2 regions of the Lysinibacillus sp. Y5S-8 genome follow, and region 1 is predicted to be linked to the other one. Evidence: a T-box and tRNA genes for the amino acid it is inferred to sense, from the RefSeq annotation. Region 1 holds a T-box; the other holds one or more tRNA genes.
What was found. The T-box of region 1 lies ahead of tyrS (tyrosine--tRNA ligase). A T-box ahead of a tRNA ligase gene usually reads a tRNA of that ligase, here a tRNA-Tyr.
Positions count from the first base shown of each region.

Region 2: it has a tRNA-Tyr gene. The T-box ahead of tyrS (tyrosine--tRNA ligase) is inferred to sense a tRNA for this amino acid. The anticodon was not compared.

Region 1 covers NZ_CP145889.1:3,508,316-3,513,536, reverse strand. Annotated here, with positions in the region: gene V6670_RS17040 (transglycosylase domain-containing protein) at 1-2,431, opposite strand, end outside; T-box leader at 2,534-2,742, shown strand; gene tyrS (tyrosine--tRNA ligase) at 2,829-4,097, shown strand; gene V6670_RS17030 (cobalamin-binding protein) at 4,154-4,957, opposite strand; gene V6670_RS17025 (iron-containing alcohol dehydrogenase) at 5,102-5,221, opposite strand, start outside.
Region 2 covers NZ_CP145889.1:253,909-259,129, forward strand. Annotated here, with positions in the region: rRNA gene V6670_RS01155 (23S ribosomal RNA) at 97-3,024, shown strand; rRNA gene rrf (5S ribosomal RNA) at 3,091-3,206, shown strand; tRNA gene V6670_RS01165 (tRNA-Val) at 3,218-3,293, shown strand; tRNA gene V6670_RS01170 (tRNA-Met) at 3,320-3,394, shown strand; tRNA gene V6670_RS01175 (tRNA-Asp) at 3,398-3,473, shown strand; tRNA gene V6670_RS01180 (tRNA-Thr) at 3,483-3,558, shown strand; tRNA gene V6670_RS01185 (tRNA-Tyr) at 3,566-3,649, shown strand; tRNA gene V6670_RS01190 (tRNA-Trp) at 3,654-3,727, shown strand; tRNA gene V6670_RS01195 (tRNA-His) at 3,775-3,850, shown strand; tRNA gene V6670_RS01200 (tRNA-Gln) at 3,860-3,934, shown strand; tRNA gene V6670_RS01205 (tRNA-Lys) at 3,949-4,021, shown strand; tRNA gene V6670_RS01210 (tRNA-Arg) at 4,040-4,116, shown strand; tRNA gene V6670_RS01215 (tRNA-Pro) at 4,132-4,208, shown strand; tRNA gene V6670_RS01220 (tRNA-Ala) at 4,224-4,299, shown strand; tRNA gene V6670_RS01225 (tRNA-Ser) at 4,313-4,405, shown strand; tRNA gene V6670_RS01230 (tRNA-Phe) at 4,410-4,485, shown strand; tRNA gene V6670_RS01235 (tRNA-Gly) at 4,492-4,565, shown strand; tRNA gene V6670_RS01240 (tRNA-Ile) at 4,570-4,643, shown strand; tRNA gene V6670_RS01245 (tRNA-Asn) at 4,651-4,727, shown strand; tRNA gene V6670_RS01250 (tRNA-Glu) at 4,729-4,800, shown strand; gene V6670_RS01255 (nitric oxide synthase oxygenase) at 5,119-5,221, shown strand, end outside.

The DNA.
Region 1 (5,221 bases):
ATAGACTAGCCGGGTTACCACCAAGTCTACCTAGCATTCGTTTGATAAATGCTTGATTAATGCCTGCACCACCTGATTTAACAAATTCTGCTGGTGTATTTGGCAGAGCATTATAGGTTTTTCCTTTAATCGTTACAACACTTGAAGATGCTAAGCTATCATCAGGTTGTGACGGTAAAAATACTTTCGCATTAAATAAATCTGATCGTACAAGACCTGCGTTTGCACAAGCGGCAGAAGGTGCCATACCTGAAATACCACAGAATGAAGCAGTCACAACATTTTTAGGCGCCTTAAAGCTCGTCGGCGGATCAATTAATTGAGGGTCTGCATCATAAACAGCATTCATTAAAGTACCCCATAGCTTATTGACACGAACACTTGGCTGTAAATACGTATTGTTAAATGCATAAAGTGTACGAGGCTGATCGTACCCCATCCATACACCAAGGGATACATTTGGATTATAGCCAACTAACCAAACATCTTTATACTCTTGAGAAGTCCCTGTTTTTGCAGCGAAATCAGAAGAGAATTTTAACGTATTTCGTGCCATTGTCCCTGTTCCCTTCGTTAGAACATCACGTAACATATCTGTCACGATATAAGATGTTTCGGGACTGAACACTTGGACAGGTTCCACTTCATGTTGATAAACAATATTTCCTTCTTGGTCTTCAATTCGATCAATCATATAAGCATCAATGAATTGTCCACCATTTGCAAAAGTTGCAAAGGCATTTGTGTTTTCTTCAACAGTAGTCCCTTCACTTAAAGCACCGATACCCGTTGCTAAGTTTGTAAAATCATCAGGATGTAATTTTGTGAATCCCATTTTTACTAATAAATCAGCAGGGCGTCTATTAATAATGTCATTATATAAACGTAGCGCTGAAATATTTTGAGAGTCTGCTAATGCCTCACGAGCTGGAATAAGACCTCTTTCATCACTCGTAATATAGTTACTTGGACTCCAGGAACCAATCGAGAATTTCACATCAACGAGTGGACTACCTGCACCGATTACCCCATATTCTATAGCAGGAGCGTAAACAAGTAATGGTTTCATAGTAGAACCGTTAGAGCGAAAAGCCTGTGTAGCGTGGTTTACTTGTGTTGTTTTAAAGTCTCGACCACCAACAAAGCTTAAAATTTTCCCCGTAGTATTTTCTATTAAAATACTGCCCACTTGTACAGGCATCTCAATATCTATTTCTTCACCAGTGACAGGATCTTTTCCTTTACCAGTATACGTATGACCGTAATACTGGAAGTCCTTCGCGGCCTTTTGCATGGAATCATACATATCTTTATTAATGGTTGAGTAAATACGATAGCCTTTTGAACGAACATCACGATCTGCTAAAATCATGTATTTATCCTTTAGTTTTTTTTCTGCTTTTAATCGTTCTGGGTCAACCCCATCTTCTTTTGCTAGTTTCTCAGCAATAATTTCTTTTGCACGAGCTTCAAGCTCATATGTTAGCCATGGGTAACGATCCTCCGCACGCATTTCTGGTCCGCGGAAATCTGCCGCTATATCATAATCTAAAGCTTCTTTGTATTGCGCGTCGTCAATATAACCAGCTTCTTTCATACGATATAGTACTGTTTTCATACGATCAATACCCGGTTTTAAAGCTTCTTCACTTTTCAGTTCACCTGTATTCGTAAAAGGTGTGTAGGCAAATGGTGCCTGTGGAATACCAGCTATGTAAGCAGCTTGTGGAAGAGATAATTCTTTAGCTTTCACACCAAAAATCCCTTCAGCGGCTGTTTCAACACCAGCGATATTTCGACCTGAAGAGTTACGACCGTACGGAATAATATTTAAGTAAGCCTCTAATATTTCTTCCTTCGTCATAAAATGTTCTAAACGCATTGCCAGTAAGATTTCCTTAGCTTTACGTTCATAGGATACTTCGTTTGTTAGTACTTGGTTTTTAATAAGCTGTTGAGTAAGGGTAGATCCACCTGTTTGCGTAGCAGAATTAGTGACATCTTGTAATAAACCACGAACAACCGCCTTTGGTACTATGCCGTTATGATCGCGGAAATATTCATCTTCTGTTGCTAGAACAGCATTCACAACATCTGGTGCTACATTGCTAAGTGATGTTTCACGGCGATCCAAATCTGTCCGTAACTTCCCAATATAAATATCGTTGGCAAAATAAATTTCACTGGTTTCTTCATAACTAAAAATTTGATTGCGCAACTCTTCTTTTGAGCGTAATGGCTCTTCTTTTACGAGAGAAGCGAAATACCCAGCTCCAACTGATCCGACAAATACAGTGCCCACCAATGCAAAGACTAAAAATAGTAAAAATAAGTTCCAGGTAACACTACCTGAAATACGTAATTTCTTCATCCATTTTTGTTCAAGTAATTCATCGATCTTCGCATTGATTTTTTCAATCCAATCTTTCAATGTATCGACCTCCTAAAATCTTGTCTATTATAGCACATAATGTTTTAGCTCGAACATAGTTATTGACTTTGAAATAGATTCGTATAGAATTATGTTTATAGTTTTCTAGTGATGAAGAGTTTGCAGTAGTATCTATATTCCCTGTTTAGAGAGCCAGTGGTTGGTGAAAACTGGTCATAGTGTAGAGACGAATTACGTGCTTGGAGCTTAGACGTGCGCGCCTGCGATAAAGGCGGTTGAATGAAGTGGAAGATGGATGACATCTTCAAGCCGGGTGGTACCGCGTTAGCTTGTAACTTAACGTCCCTGCATGCAATTATTTGCGTGGAGGGACTTTTTTTATTTAAATAAGCCCATACACGCAACTGCATTTCAACCATTTTTAGGAGGAATTAACATGACAAATGAATTATTACAAGATTTAGAATGGCGTGGTTTGCTATACCAACAAACAGATGCGGAAGGTATGGCAAAATTATTAGATGATCAATCGGTATCTTTATACTGTGGTGTCGATCCAACAGCAGACTCAATGCATATTGGCCATATTGTGCCACTTTTAACGCTTCGCCGTTTCCAAAAAGCTGGTCACCGTCCAATTTTACTTGTTGGTGGTGCAACAGGGATGATAGGTGACCCATCTGGTCGTTCAGAAGAGCGTCAATTACAAACAGTAGAGCAAATCGATAAAAATGTTCAAGGAATTCGCAGTCAATTAGAACGTATTTTTGATTTTGCAGAAGATGGCAACGGTGCGCAGCTTGTGAACAACCGCGACTGGATTGGCAATATCAATACAATTGAATTTTTACGTGATTACGGTAAATTGATTAACGTAAACTACATGTTAGCAAAGGATACGATTGCTTCTCGTCTAGACACAGGGATTTCGTTTACAGAGTTTGCATACACGTTAATCCAAGGTATTGATTACAATCATTTATACAATCACTACAATTGTCGTATACAAGTAGGTGGCTCTGACCAATGGGGTAATATTACAACAGGGTTAGAAGTTATTCGTAAAACACATGAGGAAGAAACGAAAGCATTCGGAATTACGATTCCTTTAGTAACGAAAGCAGATGGCACAAAATTCGGTAAAACAGCAGGTGGTGCTGTATGGTTAGATAGTAAGAAAACATCTCCATATGAGTTCTACCAATTCTGGATCAATGCTGCTGATGCAGATGTGATCAAATACTTAAAAATCTTTACGTTCCTTTCTCGTGAAGAAATTGAAGCATTAGCAGTCTCTGTAGAAGAAGAACCACATTTACGTAAGGCTCAAAAAGCACTTGCAGAAGAAATGACTCGTTTAATTCATGGTCAAGAGGCATTAGAGCAAGCCATTCGTATTACTGCAGCTTTATTCTCAGGGGATTTAAAAGCACTTTCAGCTGAAGAAATGAAGGATGCATTTAAAGATGTTCCTTCTATTGAAATGGCTAAAGTAGACAAAAATATTGTAGACCTTCTTGTGGAAGCAGGGATCTCATCCTCCAAACGTCAAGCCCGTGAGGACGTATCGAATGGTGCGATTAGTGTAAATGGCGAGAAGGTGACGGACTTAGAATATGTATTCGATGCGAAGGACCGTTTAGAGGATGCATTCAGCATTGTGCGTCGTGGTAAGAAAAAATATCATATGGTGAAGTTCGTTTAATTTCTATAAATGAAAAAGCAACATCCTCTTGTTTTGGGGGATGTTGCTTTTTTCATTTATAAGAAACTTGGAGGTTTTATTTGTTTATATTCTTTAGGATGCAATAGGTTCGCAAGCTTTAAGGCACCTTCGATCAGCCGTGGAGAGGGGCGGCAATACAGCCATTCTTCCATTACGTGAAGCTGTTTCATTTGAACGGCATGTAGCTCTTTAGCATGTGGACGTTTTAATAAATTAGCAGGCTGTATACGCTCAAATGCTACACCTACCCAAGCCATCATAATGTAGTCGGGCTTTCGCTCAACGACATCTGCCCAATCTGTTTGAACACTGGCAAGATCTACATCTTGAAATAAATTAACCCCACCTGCAATAGCACTAATTTCCGTAAGCCAGTTTATTTTTCCTGGTGTAAAAATAGGATTGGGCCACCATTCCCAATAAAGAGTAGGTTTCTTTTGGATAGTCTGTGCAATGGAACGCATCTTTTCGATAGAATCCATGTATTGTTTGGCGATGGCCTGTGTATGTTTTTCTACATGACAAGCTCTTCCAAGTGTCAGAAGGTCCTGGGCAATCTCCTCTAGTGAGTTTGCATTAAAAATGATGTGGGGAATCTTTCTTTCTTTCAATGCTTCAATATTTCTTTCCATCCCAGGCACACTTAAGGAAGCTAGGACAAGATCAGGCTGTAATGCCTCTAGTGCATCCATATTAATCGATAAATCTGGTCCAAGCTGTGGTAAATCTTTAACCGTAGCTGGCCAATCAGAAAAATCATCGACACCAACGAGCTGGTCTGTCAGCCCTAAATAAGCGACTAATTCTGTATTGCTAGGACAAATTGAAATTAAACGCATATCGTTTTTCTCCTATTCTTTTTAAGAAAAGTATAGCGAGAGTTTCTAGTATAGACAATGTATGTATACTGAACCTATAAAAAAGTGGAGAAAACAAGCGTTTTCTCCACCTATTGTCATGGTAGGCTTATATGAATTCCTCGATTAAGAAAGGGCAACCGCTTCGAGTGACTCCTCTTTTTTCGCAAGAGGCCCCATTGCATTAGTAATGATTTGTTTAATATCCTCTAGTGTTGCTTTACGAGGGTTAGTCTCAGCACAAAC
Region 2 (5,221 bases), 1.4 Mb from region 1:
GGAAGCAATCGAGTGAATGAAGGAGCGTACTTGAGTACGTGACTGATTGAACGAGTGAAGCTGACAACGAAATGTGATGTGTATTGAAAGCTGTTAGGTTAAGTTATTAAGGGCGCACGGCGAATGCCTTGGCACTAGGAGCCGAAGAAGGACGGCACTAACACCGATATGCTTCGGGGAGCTGTAAGTGAGCTTTGATCCGGAGATTTCCGAATGGGGGAACCCACTACGTTTAATCGCGTAGTATCTTGACGTGAATACATAGCGTCTTGAAGGCAGACCCAGGGAACTGAAACATCTAAGTACCTGGAGGAAGAGAAAGAAAAATCGATTCCCTGAGTAGCGGCGAGCGAAACGGGAAGAGCCCAAACCAAGAGGCTTGCCTCTTGGGGTTGTAGGACACTCAATACGGAGTTACAAAAGAGCGAGTTAGATGAAGCGACTTGGAAAGGTCCGCCAGAGCAGGTAAAAGCCCTGTAGTCGAAAGTTCGTTCTCTCCTGAGTGGATCCTGAGTACGGCGGAACACGTGAAATTCCGTCGGAATCCGGGAGGACCATCTCCCAAGGCTAAATACTACCTAGTGACCGATAGTGAACCAGTACCGTGAGGGAAAGGTGAAAAGCACCCCGGAAGGGGAGTGAAAGAGATCCTGAAACCGTGTGCCTACAAGTAGTTAGAGCCCGTTAATGGGTGATAGCGTGCCTTTTGTAGAATGAACCGGCGAGTTACGATTACGTGCGAGGTTAAGCTTTAGAAGGCGGAGCCGCAGCGAAAGCGAGTCTGAATAGGGCGAAATAGTACGTGGTCGTAGACCCGAAACCAGGTGATCTACCCATGTCCAGGGTGAAGGTAAGGTAACACTTACTGGAGGCCCGAACCCACGCACGTTGAAAAGTGCGGGGATGAGGTGTGGGTAGCGGAGAAATTCCAATCGAACTTGGAGATAGCTGGTTCTCTCCGAAATAGCTTTAGGGCTAGCCTCGTGATGAGAATACTGGAGGTAGAGCACTGTTTGGACTAGGGGGCCATCCCGGTTTACCGAATTCAGACAAACTCCGAATGCCAGATATTTATACACGGGAGTCAGACTGCGAGTGATAAGATCCGTAGTCAAAAGGGAAACAGCCCAGACCACCAGCTAAGGTCCCAAAGTAATCGTTAAGTGGAAAAGGATGTGGCGTTGCACAGACAACCAGGATGTTGGCTTAGAAGCAGCCATCATTTAAAGAGTGCGTAATAGCTCACTGGTCGAGTGACGCTGCGCCGAAAATGTATCGGGGCTAAACGATTCACCGAAGCTGTGGATTGACATCTACGATGTCAGTGGTAGGAGAGCGTTCTAAGTGCGTTGAAGTCAGACCGGAAGGACTGGTGGAGCGCTTAGAAGTGAGAATGCCGGTATGAGTAGCGAAAGACGGGTGAGAATCCCGTCCACCGTATGACTAAGGTTTCCTGAGGAAGGCTCGTCCGCTCAGGGTTAGTCGGGACCTAAGCCGAGGCCGATAGGCGTAGGCGATGGACAACAGGTTGATATTCCTGTACCACCTCCTCACCGTTTGAGAAATGGGGGGACGCAGTAGGATAGGGTAAGCGCGCTGTTGGTTATGCGCGTCCAAGCAGTAAGGCGTGTGTGTAGGCAAATCCGCACACTGTAACGTTGAGCTGTGATGGCGAGTCCGTATGGACGAAGTTCCTGATTTCACACTGCCAAGAAAAGCCTCTATCGAGGTGAGAGGTGCCCGTACCGCAAACCGACACAGGTAGTCGAGGAGAGAATCCTAAGGTGTGCGAGAGAACTCTCGTTAAGGAACTCGGCAAAATGACCCCGTAACTTCGGGAGAAGGGGTGCTCTTGAGCGTGCAAGCGCATGAGAGCCGCAGTGAATAGGCCCAGGCGACTGTTTAGCAAAAACACAGGTCTCTGCAAAACCGTAAGGTGACGTATAGGGGCTGACGCCTGCCCGGTGCTGGAAGGTTAAGAGGAGTGGTTAGCGCAAGCGAAGCTGCGAATTGAAGCCCCAGTAAACGGCGGCCGTAACTATAACGGTCCTAAGGTAGCGAAATTCCTTGTCGGGTAAGTTCCGACCCGCACGAAAGGCGTAACGATCTGGGCACTGTCTCAACGAGAGACTCGGTGAAATTATAGTACCTGTGAAGATGCAGGTTACCCGCGACAGGACGGAAAGACCCCGTGGAGCTTTACTGTAGCCTGATATTGAATTTTGGTACAACTTGTACAGGATAGGTAGGAGCCAGAGATCTCGGAGCGCCAGCTTCGAAGGAGGCGTCGGTGGGATACTACCCTGGTTGTATTGAAATTCTAACCCATGCCCCTTAGCGGGGCAGGAGACAGTGTCAGGCGGACAGTTTGACTGGGGCGGTCGCCTCCTAAAAGGTAACGGAGGCGCCCAAAGGTTCCCTCAGAATGGTTGGAAATCATTCGTAGAGTGTAAAGGCACAAGGGAGCTTGACTGCGAGACCTACAAGTCGAGCAGGGTCGAAAGACGGGCTTAGTGATCCGGTGGTTCCGCATGGAAGGGCCATCGCTCAACGGATAAAAGCTACCCCGGGGATAACAGGCTTATCTCCCCCAAGAGTCCACATCGACGGGGAGGTTTGGCACCTCGATGTCGGCTCATCGCATCCTGGGGCTGTAGTCGGTCCCAAGGGTTGGGCTGTTCGCCCATTAAAGCGGTACGCGAGCTGGGTTCAGAACGTCGTGAGACAGTTCGGTCCCTATCCGTCGTGGGCGTAGGAAATTTGAGAGGAGCTGTCCTTAGTACGAGAGGACCGGGATGGACACACCGCTGGTGTACCAGTTGTCTTGCCAAAGGCATCGCTGGGTAGCTATGTGTGGACGGGATAAGTGCTGAAAGCATCTAAGCATGAAGCCCCCCTCAAGATGAGATTTCCCATTACGCAAGTAAGTAAGATCCCTCAAAGACGATGAGGTAGATAGGTTCGAGGTGGAAGTGTGGTGACACATGGAGCTGACGAATACTAATCGATCGAGGACTTAACCAAAAACGTTTGAAACATTCAATGCACGTTTATCCAGTTTTGAAAGAACAACTCTTTCAACTGAATAAGTGAAGTGATGATGGCAAAGAGGCCACACCCGTTCCCATACCGAACACGGAAGTTAAGCTCTTTAGCGCCGATGGTAGTTGGGGGCTTCCCCCTGTGAGAGTAGGACATCGCTTCGCTTATTTTTCGTGGAGGATTAGCTCAGCTGGGAGAGCATCTGCCTTACAAGCAGAGGGTCGGCGGTTCGAGCCCGTCATCCTCCACCATTATTTATACAACAGTATAGTATTATCGCGGGGTGGAGCAGTGGTAGCTCGTCGGGCTCATAACCCGAAGGTCGTTGGTTCAAATCCAGCCCCCGCAACCAAATGGTCCCGTGGTGTAGCGGTTAACATGCCTGCCTGTCACGCAGGAGATCGCCGGTTCGATCCCGGTCGGGACCGCCATTTTTTTTTGCCGGTGTAGCTCAGTTGGTAGAGCAACTGACTTGTAATCAGTAGGTCGTGGGTTCGACTCCTATCGCCGGCACCATTCCCTTGGAGGGGTAGCGAAGTGGCTAAACGCGGCGGACTGTAAATCCGCTCCTTAGGGTTCGGCGGTTCGAATCCGTCCCCCTCCACCATTTTAGGGGCATAGTTCAACGGTAGAATAGAGGTCTCCAAAACCTTTGGTGTGGGTTCGATTCCTACTGCCCCTGCCAGGTATTGAGGTACTCGTTCATATACAGCTGTTATAATTTATATAGTGGCGATTGTGGCGAAGTGGTTAACGCATCGGATTGTGGTTCCGACATTCGTGGGTTCGATTCCCATCAGTCGCCCCATTTTCAAATTGGGGTATAGCCAAGCGGTAAGGCAACGGATTTTGATTCCGTCATGCCTAGGTTCGAATCCTAGTACCCCAGCCATTTTTCTTTTTTACGAGCCATTAGCTCAGTTGGTAGAGCATCTGACTTTTAATCAGAGGGTCGAAGGTTCGAGTCCTTCATGGCTCATCGTTTTTAATGAATATTGCGCCCGTAGCTCAATTGGATAGAGCGTCTGACTACGGATCAGAAGGTTATGGGTTCGACTCCTGTCGGGCGCGCCAATAAATTTATGTTTTCGGAATGTAGCTCAGCTTGGTAGAGCACTTGGTTTGGGACCAAGGGGTCGTAGGTTCGAATCCTGTCATTCCGACCATTTTTTATGTTAAATGGGGCCTTAGCTCAGCTGGGAGAGCGCCTGCCTTGCACGCAGGAGGTCAGCGGTTCGATCCCGCTAGGCTCCACCAGTTCAATATTTTTGGAGGTATACCCAAGTCTGGCTGAAGGGATCGGTCTTGAAAACCGACAGGCGGGTAACACCGCGCGGGGGTTCGAATCCCTCTACCTCCTCCATTTTGGGTCAGTAGCTCAGTTGGTAGAGCATTAGATTGAAGCTCTAAGTGTCGGCGGTTCGATTCCGTCCTGACCCACCATTATTTGCGGGTGTAGTTTAATGGTAAAACCTCAGCCTTCCAAGCTGATGTCGTGAGTTCGATTCTCATCACCCGCTCCAAAATGGGCCTATAGCTCAGCTGGTTAGAGCGCACGCCTGATAAGCGTGAGGTCGATGGTTCGAGTCCATTTAGGCCCATCATTATTCCGAAGTAGCTCAGTTGGTAGTAGCACCTGACTGTTAATCAGGTTGTCGCAGGTTCGAGTCCTGCCTTCGGAGCCACGGCCCGTTGGTCAAGTGGTTAAGACACCGCCCTTTCACGGCGGTAACACGGGTTCGAATCCCGTACGGGTCATCAAGCATGTAGCACAAATATGTGTTACATGCTTTTTCTTTTATCAATAAATGACATAGTAGTAAAGAGTGAAAGCTACGAATCCGCTATCAATGGTTCAGTAGCTTTTTTACATGACTAATATTTTGTTTCTCCTTTCTAATAAGATGTTTCCCACTACTTTTCCTTCTTCATTCACAATATTTTCTAACCATGATTCGATTCATTGTAAATTTGAACAAACTATTTCATATATGCAATATGTATGTTTTTTTATGGCTATTTTCGTGGTGCTTGTCGTTTTGTTCCTCTAATATGAGGATAAGTGGAGGAATCGAAATGAATATACAGGAGATCCAGCAATTTTTAAGTTTATATCAGACAGAACAAGATGAATCAGAACGTTGGTTAGCGAATAGATTACAACAGATTAAGAATGCAG